4 regions of the Nocardioides sp. cx-169 genome follow, and region 1 is predicted to be linked to each of the others. Evidence: predicted binding sites of a transcription regulator. Region 1 holds the regulator's gene; each other region holds the start of a gene.

Region 1 (3,241 bases):
CGGCCGCTGGCGTTGGCGAGGGTCACCTCGGCCCAGGAGACCTTGCCCCGGGCGAAGGCGACGGCCTTGCGGCCGTCGCCCTGCTTGTTCAGCTTGACGGTGGTGACTCGCTGGGTGCCGTTCTTGAGGTAGAGGGTGATGACCGCCTGGGAGCCGCGGTAGGTCGGGGCCATGTCGAGGGAGACCCGCAGCTTCCACTTCGGACCCTTGAGCGCCCGACCCGGGGTGACCCGGTAGGTGGCGGAGCTGAGGTGGCTCAGCCGCACCTGGCGGGTGACCTGACGCTTCGCGAGCTGGACCTTGCCGGCGAGCGGCGCCTTGCGGTAGCCCGCGCCCTCCGAGTAGGTCTTGACCGGGCGGCGGTTGGCCGCGGAGAAGGCGGTGAAGATCTTCTCAGGCGTCGTCTTGCGGGCGCGCAGCACGCTGGAGACCGCCTGCCAGGAGTACTGGTCCTTGCGGGCCGACCCACTGCCGTCGGCGCGACGGACGATGTCACGCACGATCGTGGGCAGGCCGCCCTGGCTGGCAGGGAAGCGCTCGCCGAGGTAGCGGAAGAAGATCCAGACCCCGTAGTGATAGCCGGTGGCGGGGTCGAACTGGTCCATCGACTTGCGCGGCTGGCGCAGGGGGCTCGCAGCGAGGTACTGGCGGTTGTCGTCGACGCTGTCGTACAGCTCGTCCTCGACCCAGGCGGCCGTGGCCTCGAGCAGCCAGCCGTCCTCGGCGAAGTCGTAGGCGTACTGGACGGCGTGGAAGTACTCGTGGGCGATCGTCACCTGGAGGTTCTCGAGCGGGGTGTTGGTCGGGAACTCCGAGGCCTGGTAGTCGTTGTCGACCACGCAGTAGGCGTAGCGGTCCCACGGGGCCTTGAACGGCCTCTTCTCGTCGGTGGTGCAGTAGCCGTAGAGGCGGCGGTCGCCGATGTTGGCGATGTAGATGTCGGGCAGGCTGTTACCGCCCTTGCCCGCGTCGGGCTTCGGCGCCTTGTAGCCGGCGGCGACGTAGCGCCTGTGCACGGCGGTGGCGGTGTCGAGCGTGGTCTGGGCGTACCCCGCGGTCGTGGCCTCGGGACCGCTCTGGACCCAGTGGACGCAGACCACGTCGGAGCACCTACTGGACACCGGGTTGTTGCCGTAGCTGTCCTCGTCCTTGCCGCCCGTGGGACGCGCGAGCACCCGCTGTGCGGCGACGCGGTCACCCGCGTCGAGCTCGTCGAGACGCAGGGCGAGGTCGCGCAGTGCGAGCGTGGCGTCGCCGCGGAGCGAGCCGTCGAGGACCCGCTGTGCCCGGGTGAGGGCGCGCTCGGCGGCGCTCGGGGTGGCGCCAGCAGCCTTGCCGGGCCCGGTGGTGTCGGGTCGCGCGGTGGCGCTGGGCGCGCTCAGCAGCGTGGCGAGCAGCCCGACGAGGGCGAGGAGGGCGAGGAGGGGCAGGGGTGCTCGGCGAGCGCGGAAGGGGGGCACCCTGGCGACCCTACATGCGGCGCAGGACCGCGGTGACCTTGCCGAGGATGGTCGCGTGGGTCCCGTCGATCGGCTCGAACGCCTCGTTGTGCGGCAGCAGCCAGACCTGACCGTCCTTGCGCTGGAAGGTCTTGACGGTGGCCTCCCCGTCGATCAGCGCGGCCACGATCTCGCCGTTCTGGGCGGTCTGCTCGCGCTTGATCACGACGTAGTCGCCGTGACAGATCGCGGCGTCGATCATCGACTCCCCGGACACCTCGAGCAGGAACAGCTCGCCCTCGCCGACCAGCTGGCGGGGCAACGGGAACACGTCGGTGAAGGTCTCCTCGGCCAGGATCGGGCCGCCGGCCGCGATCCGGCCCAGCAGCGGCACGTTGGTCGGCGCCGGAACGACGTCACCGATCCCGGTCTCGTCGTAGGAGGACTCCTCGGCGCTGCTCATCGAGCGCCGGGCCGCCATCACCTCGGGCAGGAAGACCTCGAGCGCGCGCGGCCGGTTGGGGTCGCGCTTGAGGAAGCCCTTCTCCTCCAGCGTCTTGAGCTGGTGGGCCACGCTCGAGCTGCTGGTCAGGCCGACCGCCTGGCCGATCTCGCGCATGCTGGGCGGGTAGCCCCGCCGCTCGATGCTGTCCTTGATCGTCGCCAGGACACGCAGCTGTCGCGGGGTGAGCCCCGTGGCGTCCGGGGGTCCGTCGGGCAGCTCGGAGACAGTCTTCTTGGCCATGGGGTCGAGGGTCCCACCAAACCCGGAGTTGTTCAAACACCTGTTCGAACGGCGTGTCGCATCGAGACGTTCGAACAATTGTTCGGCTGAGGTCTTGATTTCATTCGAACAGGTGCTCTACTGTCGATCGTGTGTTCGATCGAACGTGTGATCGGACATGTGATCGGAACCGTCTCGCGGGTCACTGTCGGTGGCTGACGTTAGACATGAGCTCCACGCAAGACCCGAGGCTGACCGCCACTTCCCCAGGAGGTCCTGATGAGCACGATGACCCTGTCTCCCGCACCATCTCCGGCACTGGCTCGCGCCCCGCGCACCCGGCCCCGACGAGACGGCGGGCGCAGCGCCCTGCGGCTGACCCGCCGCGGCCGCCTGGTGGTCCTCCTGCTCGCCCTGGCGGTCGTCCTGACCGTCGGCTTCACGCTCGCGTCCGGCTCGGTGGCCACCGAGCGCCCCGGCACCCCGGAGCCCACCCGAGTGGTCATGGTCGGCGCCGGCGAGACGCTGTGGGACCTCGCGGCCGACCTCGCCCCCGACGGCGACACTCGCGCGATGATGGACGAGATCACGCGGCTCAACGCCCTCGACTCGAGCATGGTCTCGGTCGGCCAGGAGCTGGTGGTCCCCGCCGACTAGCGCCACACAGACGTCGTCAGCCGCCTCGACCCCGGCTGACGAACCGGGGAAGACAGGGGGCGGGACCACACCAGTGGTCCCGCCCCCTGCGGCGTTCTACCGCGCGGCGCGCCGCCCGCCGGGGCTCGCCGGCGGGCCCGACTCGACCGGGGCCTTGGGCGTCCGGGGCGGCGGGGGCTGGGTGATGCCGAGCGCCCGGAGCAGGCGCGCCACCAGGATCAGTCCGAGGAAGAGGCAGGCCACGGCTCCTGCCGACGCCAGCCCGAGGAAGAGCCAAGCCTGCTCGTCGCCCCCGCGGGCCTTGCCGCCGAAGTCGATGGCGGCGTACACGAGGTAGCCCCAGGCCAGGACGCTGAGCGTCACGGCCAGGGCGTAGCCGAGCAGTGCGGGGCGGAATCCGCGCTTGGGCTTGCTGCCCCGG
Region 2 (3,241 bases), on a different contig from region 1:
CCTCGAGGACTCGCTGCTCAACGGCGGCTGGATGTCCGGCCTGCGCAGCGAGGAGCTCGCCGAGCTGTGTGCGCTGCTGGCCGCCGCGGAGATGATCGCCTCCGGCGCGACCGGCGCCTTCGACCTGATGGCCCAGGCCGGTGGACCCGACCCCGCCGGGCTCGCGGCCGCCGTCCGCGGCTACGCCCGCGCCGGGCTGCGCGTCGTCCTCGCGCCGATGGTGGCGGACCGCTCCGTGCACGAGGCGGTGCCGGCGATCGGCGGGTGCTGCGGGCTCCCCCCGGGCGGCGTGCGGGCCGAGACGGTCGTGGCCCGGTGTCGCGAGTTCGCGGCGCAGTCCTTCCCCCCGCTCGTGGCTCCCGCGGTCGCGCCCACGATCCTCGCCCACTGCACGCCCGAGCTGGTCGCGGGGCTCCTGGCGCTCGCCGACGAGCACGACCTCCGGGTGCACACGCACCTGGCGGAGTCCAAGCCCCAGGCACTCAGCGGTGCGGCCCGCTTCGGGCGCTCCATCACCTCCGAGCTCGCCCGGCAGGGGGTCCTCGGGCCGCGGCTGACGGCGGCGCACGCGATCTGGCTCTCCGCCGAGGACCGGGGACTGCTCGGCGCGACCAGCTCGGTCGCGGTCGCCGTACCGGGCTCCAACCTGCGGCTGGGCTCCGGGACCGCCGACACCCGCGCCCTGCTCGAGGCCGGGGTGACGCTCGCCGTCGGCACCGACGGGGCGAACTCCGCGGACGCCCTCGACGTCCTCGACGCCGCCCGGCTCACCGCGCTGATGTCGCGGACGTCGACGCGGCCGGCCTCCTCGTGGCTGACCGTGGAGGAGGTGCTGACGGCGGCGACCGCCGGTGGTGCCGCCGCCTGCGGGTGGGATGACGTCGGGCGGATCGCGCCCGGGTACGCCGCCGACCTCGCGGTCCTCGACCTCGGGGCCCGCGCGTTCCTGCCACCGAACGACCTCGCCAACCAGGTGCTCACCGCGGCCCGGGCATCCGACGTCACCGACGTGATGGTCGCCGGGCGCTGGGTCTACCGCGACCGCGTGTTCCCCGGCCTCGAGCTCGCCGCTGCGTCCGCCCGGTTCCGCGACCTGGCGCTCGACCTGCAGGAGCGGCACGTCGCCGCCCGGGAGCGCGCGTCGCACGAGTCCGCCCTGGCCGCGCCCGACCTCGCGGACCTCCGTGCCGTGCCCTGGACCGAGGATCGGCTGCTGCCGTGACCACCGACGACCGGCTCGAGGTGGAGCTCGTGCACCGCGTGGACGCCGACGAGCTGCGCCGTACGATCGCCCGGGTGCCCGCGCCGGTGACGATCGTCACCGCCCACACAAGCGACGGACCGATCGGCTTCACCGCGAGCAGCTTCGTCAACATCTCCGTCGAGCCCCCGCTCGTCGGCGTCCTCGTCGGCGCCACCTCGCGCTCCTACGACCACTTCCTCCGGGCCGATCGGGTCGCCATCAACCTCCTCGCCGACCACCACAGCGAGGCTGCGGTCGTCTTCGCGGGCAAGGGCGACGACAAGTTCGACCACGTCGACCTCGACCCGGACTTCCCGGCCGCCCCGGTCATCATCGACGCGATGGGCGTCCTCGTCGGCCGCGTGGCCCAGCGGCCCGTGCTCGGCGACCACCTGCTGCTGGTCGTCCACGTCGAGCAGGTCGCCCGCCGCGTGAAGGCGCCACTGGTCTACCAGGACCGCAAGTTCCGGGCGCTGGCCGACCTGCAGCTTTAGACGTCGCAGCGCACAGTCCACACGCACTTGCCGGGCCGGCCGCCGTCGCGTACAATCGAACACACGTTCGATCTCGCCGATCCTGTCAACTCCACCGTTGTGGTGGAGCTCGCCGGCGTGCTCGCGGAGGCTCCGCTCGCGAACGACCCCGTCGATCAGGTCGACGAGATCCGCGCGCTCGAGACGCTGGTCTGTGCCGCCCAGGCGCGGCAGCAGCGACTGACCACGGCCTATGCGGAGAGCCGCGACGACCCGCGCGGCGTCGCGGCCGAGGTCGCGCTCGCGCGGCGCGAGTCGCCGCACCGCGGCCGTCAGCACCTCGGGCTCGCGCTGGTCGCCGGCGAGCTGCCGCACACCATGGCGGCGTTCCGTGCCGGCCGCGTCACCGAGTGGCGGGTCATGAACGTCGCGCGCGAGACCGCCTGCCTCTCCCTCGAGGATCGGGCCGAGGTCGACCGCGCGATCGCCGCCGACCCCGACGCCTTCGAGGCGTGGTCGGACCGCGAGGTGCTCGGCCGGCTGCGCTCGCTGGCCGCCCGCCTCGACCCGGCCTCCGTGGCCGAGCGCCGCCGCCGGGCCGAGTCCGGGCGCGGCGTCACAATCCGGCCCGCGCCCGACACGATGGTCTACCTGACGGCACTGCTGCCCGTCGCCGACGGCGTCGCGGCGTACGCCACCCTCTGCGCCGAGGCCGACCGGGCCCGGGCCACCGGCGACCCGCGCGGCCGCGGGCAGGTGATGGCCGATGCGCTCGTCGCCCGCGTCACCGGGTGCGCGGGCGACGACGCCGGGCGCCCGGTCGTCCCGGTCGCGATCGGGGTCGTCATGAGCGACCGGACGCTCCTCGCCGGCGCCCATGACCCGGCCGGCCTCGTCGACCACGGCCCGATCCCCGCCGACCTCGCCCGCGAGCTCGTGCTCCGCAACCTCGACGCCCACCAGCGCACCTGGGTCCGCCGCCTCTACGCCCGGCCCGGCACCGGCGAGCTCGTCGCGATGGACTCGCGCCGTCGGGTCTTCCCCCGAGCGCTCGCCTCGTTCGTCCGGTTGCGCGACCAGTGGTGCCGCAGGCCCTGGTGCAACGCCCCGATCCGCCACACCGACCACGTGGTCCGCTCTGCCTCCGGCGGCCCCACCTCCGCCGCCGACGGCCAGGGCCTCTGCGAGTCGTGCAACTACACCAAGGAGTCGCCCGGCTGGCACCACCAGCCCCGCCGCGGCCACGACCGCCACACCGTCGACATCACCACCCCGACTGGCCACGAGTACCGGTCGACCTCGCCACCCCTCCTCGTCTCACCCCGCCCCGCCTTCCGCCAGGTCGCCCTGGGGCGGTGGGTGCTGGGCGCGTAGGTGCTGCGTTAGCGGTGGAATGGGCTAGGTCAGGCTGACCCGATGCGTGCAGCAGTGGGCTGAGCAACCGGCGTCCCGGTTGCGCGATCCGGCACCGCATTTGTGGTAGCGTTTCGCGCAACACCTTCAGGAAGGTCTCGCCAATGACTAT
Region 3 (3,241 bases), on a different contig from region 1:
GCCAGGCGGCGTACAGCTTCACGAACGCCTGCTGGGTGAGGTCCTCGGCCGTATGCCAGTCGCGCACGATGAGGTAGGCGGTCCGCCTCAGGGCGGGCCCGCGGGCGAGGAAGAACTCCGAGAAGTCCTGCTCGCGTCGGTCACGTCGCATCGCTGCTCCGTCGGGTCGGTGTCAGGTCACCCTGTCTACGCCGCGCGGGACCTGCGGGGTTCGCACGGCGGCGGAACTTCTCACTCCGCGGCGATGACCCGCGCCAGCGACTCGGGGTCGCGGCCGACGACGGTGGTGCCGTCGGCGGCGGTGACGATGGGGCGCTGCAGGGCGCGTGGATGGGCGGCGAGCGCCTCGAACCAGGCGTCGCGGTATGCCGCCTCGCGCGGCAGGTCGATGCCCTCCTCAGCCGCCTCCTTCTGCCGCGCCACGTCCCAGGGCTCCAGGCCGAGCCGGCCCACGACGGCGGCGAGCTCCGCGGCGCTCGGCGGGTCCTCGAGGTAGCGGCGCACCGTGTAGCCGACGCCGGCGGCGTCCAGCTCGGCGACGGCGGTGCGGCACTTCGAGCACGCCGGGTTGAGCCAGATCTCCATCACTCCACCTCCACGGCCGTCGCGCCGGTGAGCGCGACGAGCTCGTCGTAGGTGGTCGAGAAGACCGCGGCCGGGTGGCCGGCGGCGGCCCAGACGACGTCGTAGCGCCGCAGCCAGGGGTCGAGGTACGTCGGCACCGGCGCCGGGTGGGCGAGGGGGGACACCCCGCCGATCACCTGGCCGGTGTGCTCGAGGACGAAGTTCGGCTTCGCCCGCGTCAGCTCGGGCACGCCGATGCGCTCGGCGACCAGCGCGGTGTCCACCCGGTGGGCGCCCGAGGTGAGGATCAGGACCGGGGCGCCGCCCGCCTCGAAGAGCAGGCTGTTGGCGATCGCGCCCACCTCGCAGCCCAGCGCCTCGGCGGCGAGTGCGGCGGTGTGCACGGAGTCGGGCAGAATGACGATGTTTCCCGTCCCGCCGCGGTTGGCATGCTCCGTGCGGAACCGGGCGATGCTCGGGTGCTCCGTCGTCATGTCCGCGACCCTAGCGACCACCACCGCCACAGAGAGACCAGGTTTCCCATGGACCACCAGCTGGACGAGCTGCCGGCCGCGCCGCGCTCGGTGAACCTCGCCGTCTGGCTCGTCGTGGTCCTCGTCGTGGTCGGGGCCGCGGTGACCGTGCTGACGGCGCTCGAGCGCGACGCGCTGATCGAGGCCTGGTCCGTCGGTCACCCTGAGGACAGCGCGATCCAGCCGCCGGCGTTCGTGCCGGTGGCGGTCGTCCTGTACGTCGTGTTCGCCGGCCTGCTCCTGGTGCTGCTGCCGTTCCTCAAGACCGCGCACAACTGGGCCCGGTGGTCGCTGGTGTCGCTGGTCGTCGTGATCGTGCTGGCCACCGTGGCCAGCCTGCGCACGGACCCGCCGATGCTGTTCGTTCTGTGCGCCTTGGCCTCGCTGCCGCTCAACGCGGCGATCCTCTACGCCTTGCTGCACCGTGACACGGGCGCGTTCGTGCACGCCGACACCCACGCCCCCGCCCGCCTCTGACGCGGTTCGAGACGTCTCCGGCCGCGCTCTTGACGCGCTGTCGGTGGGCGGGTGTACCTTGAGCGTGTTCGAACATCTGTTCGAACACGTCGGCGGGGACGACCTCGACCCCCGTCCCCGCCGGCACCCGGGGTCGCGGTGCGAGGAGGACGAGCGTGAGGCGCTACGACGACCCGGTCGAGGTTCGCAGGGGCGGGGACGGTCCCGAGCAGTTCCTCTGGCGCGGCCGGCTCTGGAAGGTCCGTGCGGTGCTCGCGCACTGGGTGGAGACCGGGCCGTGGTGGCAGGGCTCCGTGGCGCGGGCCGCGATCGGCTCTGACGAGCCCGCATCCGAGCCGGCGCCGGTGGGCGACCTCCTGGGCGAGCGTGAGCTGTGGCGGGTCGAGGCGGGGCGCGGTGCGGACGGCGGCGGGGTCTTCGACCTCTCCTTCGACTGGGCCGACGGCCGCTGGCAGCTCGTCGGCTGCGAGGACTGAGATGAGCCTCAACCCCTACGCCCTCCCGGCCACCACCCACTCCTACCTCGCCCGCGCCGCCGAGTCGCTGAGCGAGGCGGTCGCCGCCACCGACGTCCCCACCCGCTACGCCACCGCCCACGTCGCGGCGCTGCGGGCCGCGGCCGCGCTGCTCGCCGCGCGGGCGCGTCCGGCGCCGGCCCGGCGCCGCCCTCAGAAGAACGCCTGGGTCCTGCTCGCCGAGGTGGCGCCCGAGCTGGGGGAGTGGGCCACGTTCTTCGCCGCCGGCGCGGCCAAGCGCGCCGCGGCCGAGGCCGGCTCCACCCGCGCGGTCACCGAGCGCGACGCCGACGACCTGGTGCGCGACGCCGACCGGTTCCTCGGCGTCGTGGAGCAGTCCCTCGGCCTGGTGCCCCATGCGCCGCTGGGCCAGACCCTCGCCCAGGCAAGGGTCATCCACCGGGGGGGCCTTGACGGACCTGCGAGCGAGGTGCCTACACTGAACCCGTTCGAACGTATGTTCGAACATCCAGTCAGGGGTCGAGCCGGCTGAGGAGGCTTCGACCGTGTCCGATCCGTTCGTCCATCTGCAGGTGGCCTCGGGCTACTCGCTGCAGTACGGCGCCTCCCACCCGCACGTGCTCGTGGAGCGCGCGGCCGAGCAGGAGATGGACACCCTCGCACTGACCGACCGCGACGGCACCTACGGGGCGGTCAAGTTCGCCCGGGCCTGCGGGCAGGCCGGGATCCGCCCGGTGCTGGGGGTCAACCTCGCCTACCGCGCCGGCGGTGCGCCGCCGTCGGTGCGGGCCAAGACGCCGGTGCGCGGCGGCGCGTTCCGCGACCTCCCGGCCGAGCGGGGCGGGCTGCCCCGGGTGAGCGTGCTGGCGAGCGCCGACACCCACGGTGGCCGGGCCGGCTGGGCGGCGTTGTGCCGGCTGGTCTCCGCGACCCACCTCTCGGGCGAGCGCGGCAGCCCGGTGCTCGACCTGGACGACCTGCCCGACGAGGTGGTCGGGCTGCTCGGCAGCGGCGACCTGACCGTGCTGCTCGGCCCCGGCTCGGCGCTCGGGGTGGCGGCCACCCGCCGCCGCGACGACCTGGCGCTGGCCGCGCTGGCGCCGTGGCGCGCGCTGGTGCCGCGCTCGCACCTCGTGGTGGAGCTGGTCTCGCACCGGCTGCCCGGCGGCGGCCAGGGCTGGGGTCCCGGCA
Region 4 (3,241 bases), on a different contig from region 1:
CTCGTCGAGCGAGCGGGGTCGCAGCGCCGCCTCGATGACCCGCTCGTCGCCCTCGGCCTCCGCAGCCGTGAGCGAGCGCAGGTACTGCTCCTCGGCGACCTCCAGCTCGTCCTCGTGCACCGGGTCAGGCCTTGCTCAGCGAGCGCAGCGCGGCGCGCAGCAGCGCGCCCACATCGGGCAGGTCGCCGGCCTCGGGCGCGACGGTCTCCACCGCCGCGTCGGCGTCCTTCGCCGACCAGCCCAGCCCGACCAGGCCCTGGGTGACCTGATCGCGCCACGGTGCGGCGGCGGCGACCGGGCTCGCGGACCGAGCGCCGGTGGGGGCGCCGATGCGGTCCTTGAGCTCGAGGATGATCCGCTGCGCGCCCTTCTGGCCGATGCCGGGCACCCGGGTCAGCGTCTTGACGTCGTCGGCGGCGATCGCGCGACGCAGGTCATCGGGGCTGAGCACGGCGACCATCGCCTGGGCGACCTTGGGGCCGACGCCGGAGGCGGTCTGCACGAGCTCGAACGTCGACTTCTCGTCGTCGTCGGCGAACCCGAACAGCGTGAGCGAGTCCTCCCGCACCACCATGCTGGTCGACAGCGTGGCCTGGTGACCCGGGCGCAGCGACGCGAGGGTGCCGGGGGTGCACATCAGCTCGAGGCCGACTCCCCCGACCTCCAGCACGGCGCTGGAGACGGTCAGCGCGGCGACCTGGCCGCGGACGAAGGCGATCACGCTCTGCTCCTGAAGGTGGGGGCGGTGGCCCGTGGGCGCCGGTTGGCGGCCAGGGCCGCGTCGATGCGCGCCTGGGCGCCGCCGCGCCAGATGTGGGTGATGGCGAGCGCCAGGGCGTCGGCCGCGTCGGCCGGCTTGGGCAGGGTCTCCAGGCGCAGGATCCGGGTGATCATGGCGCCCACCTGGGCCTTGTCGGCCCGGCCGTTGCCGGACACCGCCGCCTTGACCTCGCTGGGCGTGTGCAGCGCGACCGGCAGGCCGCGCCGGGCCGCGCAGACCAGGGCGATGCCACTCGCCTGCGCCGTACCCATGATCGTGGAGCTGTCGGAGCGCGCGAACACGCGCTCGACGGCGACCGCGTCCGGCCGGTACTCGTCGAGCCAGGCGTCGATGCCGCGCTCGATGGTGACCAGCCGCTCGGCCACCGGAAGGTCGCTGGAGGTGCGCACGACGTTGACGTCGACCAGGCTCAGCGGACGCCCCACGCTGCCCTCGACCACCCCGATGCCGCATCGGGTCAGCCCGGGGTCGATCCCGAGCACCCGCATGGGCCTGCTCATCGCGCCGCCTCTCGTCCGAACACCTGTTCGGAGAACACGCTATCCGCCCACTCCCCACCCCAGGGTCACGACACGCCCCCAGGCCGGTGACGCGTCACAAACTCGCCCGACTCCCCGCGGACCCGTCGAAGAGTTTCTGACGGGTCAGCGGGGGGTGGGTCGGTCAGGACTCGTCGTCGAGGGCGGCCATGACGTCGTCGGGGACGTCGAAGTTGGCGAAGATGTTCTGGACGTCGTCGAGGTCCTCGAGGACGTCGACCAGGCGGAACATCTTGCCCGCGGCATCCTTGTCGAGCGCGACCTGCATGTCGGGCACGAAGGAGGCCTCGGCCGAGTCGTAGTCGATGCCGGCGCTCTGGAGCGCGGTACGGACACCGACCAGGTCGGTGGCCTCGGAGATGACCTCGATGGCCTCGCCGAGGTCGTGGACGTCGTCGGCGCCGGCCTCGAGCGTCGCCTCCAGCACGTCGTCCTCGCTGACCTGACGTCCCTCCTGCTCGCGGGGCACCACGACGACGCCCTTGCGGTGGAAGAGGAACGACACCGAGCCGGGGTCGGCGAGCGAGCCGCCGTTGCGGGTCATGGCAGTGCGGACCTCCATGGCGGCGCGGTTCTTGTTGTCGGTCAGGCACTCGATGAGCATGGCGACGCCGGAGGGTCCGTAGCCCTCGTACATGATCGTCTGGTAGTCGGCCCCCCCGGTCTCCGCGCCGGAGCCGCGCTTGACCGCGCGGTCGATGTTGTCGTTGGGGACCGAGGACTTCTTGGCCTTCTGGATGGCGTCGTAGAGCGTCGGGTTGCCGGTCGGGTCGCCCCCGCCCATGCGGGCCGCGACCTCGATGTTCTTGATCAGCTTGGCGAACATCTTGCCGCGCTTGGCGTCGACGACCGCCTTCTTGTGCTTGGTGGTCGCCCATTTGGAGTGGCCGGACATGCGCTCCCTTACCTACGACTGCTTGACGAGATCCACGAAGAGGCTGTGGATGCGGTGGTCCGCCCCGACCTCGGGGTGGAACGACGTGGCCATCAGGTGATCCTGGCGGACCGCGACGATCCTACCCGCGGCCTCGCCGTGCGTGACCGTGGCGAGCACCTGCACCGCCTCCCCGACCTGCTCGACCCAGGGTGCCCGGATGAAGAGGGCGTGCACGGGCGAGTCGAGCCCCGCGAACGCCAGGTCCCCCTCGAAGGAGTCGACCTGGCGACCGAAGGCGTTGCGCCGCACCGTGATGTCCAGCCCGCCCATTGTCTCCTGGTCGGCCGTGCCGTCCTCGACCCGCTCGGCGAGCAGGATCATCCCGGCGCACGTGCCGAAGGCGGGCATGCCGCGCTTGATCCGGTCGCGGACCGGTTCGAACAGCTCGAAGGTGCGGGCCAGCTTGGCCATCGTCGTCGACTCGCCCCCGGGGAGCACGAGCGCGTCGCAGGCCTCCAGCTCGCTCGGGCGACGTACGGCGAGCGCGCCGACACCCAGCGTCCCCAGCGCCCGCAGGTGCTCCCGGACGTCGCCCTGCAGCGCGAGGACGCCAATCGTGGGGGTGGTCACGTGCTCAGTCTAGGAACGCGGGTCGCGGCCCCGCTGCCCGGTCGCGTCAGGTGAGGGTGAAGTTGATGGTTTGGGTGGTGACGTTCCCATAGGCGTCGGTGGCTTGGATGCGCAGCATGTAGCTCCCAGCGACCGTGTACGCGTTGGCCGCCGTGCCGGTCAGCCGCCAGGCCGGCGAGGTGCCGCCGGCGCTCCGCCAGGCCGTAGAGCAGTTCGCGGCCGACCAGGAGGTGTTCCAGCAGGTCACGGCCGCCGAGACGGTGCGCTCGAAGCGGAACATCATCGTCGTTGCGCTCCCGTCGCTGCTGCTGCCGCACGCGGGGGTGTTTGCGCATGATGAGTTGCTGGAGGTGGTCTGAGCAGCTCGGGTGCGGTTGGCGAGGTTGAGCGGCTGCGTGAACGTCACGCTGGGCG

The links. Region 1 encodes LexA, which represses DNA repair genes until DNA is damaged. Its sites were predicted from a motif close to TCGAACANNTGTTCGA; they were not measured.
Region 2: the regulator LexA is predicted to act here: its motif matches at 1,793-1,808, upstream of LRP67_RS05605 (HNH endonuclease signature motif containing protein).
Region 3: the regulator LexA is predicted to act here: its motif matches at 1,643-1,658, upstream of LRP67_RS11690 (DUF6504 family protein).
Region 4: the regulator LexA is predicted to act here: its motif matches at 1,297-1,312, upstream of ruvC (crossover junction endodeoxyribonuclease RuvC).

Annotation. Positions count from the first base shown of each region.
Region 1 covers NZ_JAJNRO010000001.1:53,347-56,587, reverse strand. The annotation lists gene LRP67_RS00225 (MXAN_6640 family putative metalloprotease) at 1-1,460, opposite strand, end outside; gene lexA (transcriptional repressor LexA) at 1,471-2,184, opposite strand; gene LRP67_RS00215 (LysM peptidoglycan-binding domain-containing protein) at 2,443-2,820, shown strand; gene LRP67_RS00210 (hypothetical protein) at 2,917-3,241, opposite strand, start outside.
Region 2 covers NZ_JAJNRO010000003.1:222,516-225,756, forward strand. The annotation lists gene LRP67_RS05595 (amidohydrolase family protein) at 1-1,222, shown strand, start outside; gene LRP67_RS05600 (flavin reductase family protein) at 1,219-1,737, shown strand; gene LRP67_RS05605 (HNH endonuclease signature motif containing protein) at 1,840-3,090, shown strand; gene LRP67_RS05610 (hypothetical protein) at 3,234-3,241, shown strand, end outside.
Region 3 covers NZ_JAJNRO010000007.1:95,872-99,112, forward strand. The annotation lists gene LRP67_RS11670 (SigE family RNA polymerase sigma factor) at 1-151, opposite strand, end outside; gene LRP67_RS11675 (ArsC/Spx/MgsR family protein) at 232-585, opposite strand; gene LRP67_RS11680 (YbaK/EbsC family protein) at 585-1,058, opposite strand; gene LRP67_RS11685 (hypothetical protein) at 1,107-1,574, shown strand; gene LRP67_RS11690 (DUF6504 family protein) at 1,730-2,050, shown strand; gene LRP67_RS11695 (SAV_6107 family HEPN domain-containing protein) at 2,052-2,582, shown strand; gene LRP67_RS11700 (DNA polymerase III subunit alpha) at 2,596-3,241, shown strand, end outside.
Region 4 covers NZ_JAJNRO010000009.1:33,590-36,830, reverse strand. The annotation lists gene ruvB (Holliday junction branch migration DNA helicase RuvB) at 1-81, opposite strand, end outside; gene ruvA (Holliday junction branch migration protein RuvA) at 125-721, opposite strand; gene ruvC (crossover junction endodeoxyribonuclease RuvC) at 718-1,269, opposite strand; gene LRP67_RS13465 (YebC/PmpR family DNA-binding transcriptional regulator) at 1,445-2,215, opposite strand; gene pdxT (pyridoxal 5'-phosphate synthase glutaminase subunit PdxT) at 2,228-2,827, opposite strand; gene LRP67_RS13455 (signal peptidase I) at 2,874-3,241, opposite strand, start outside.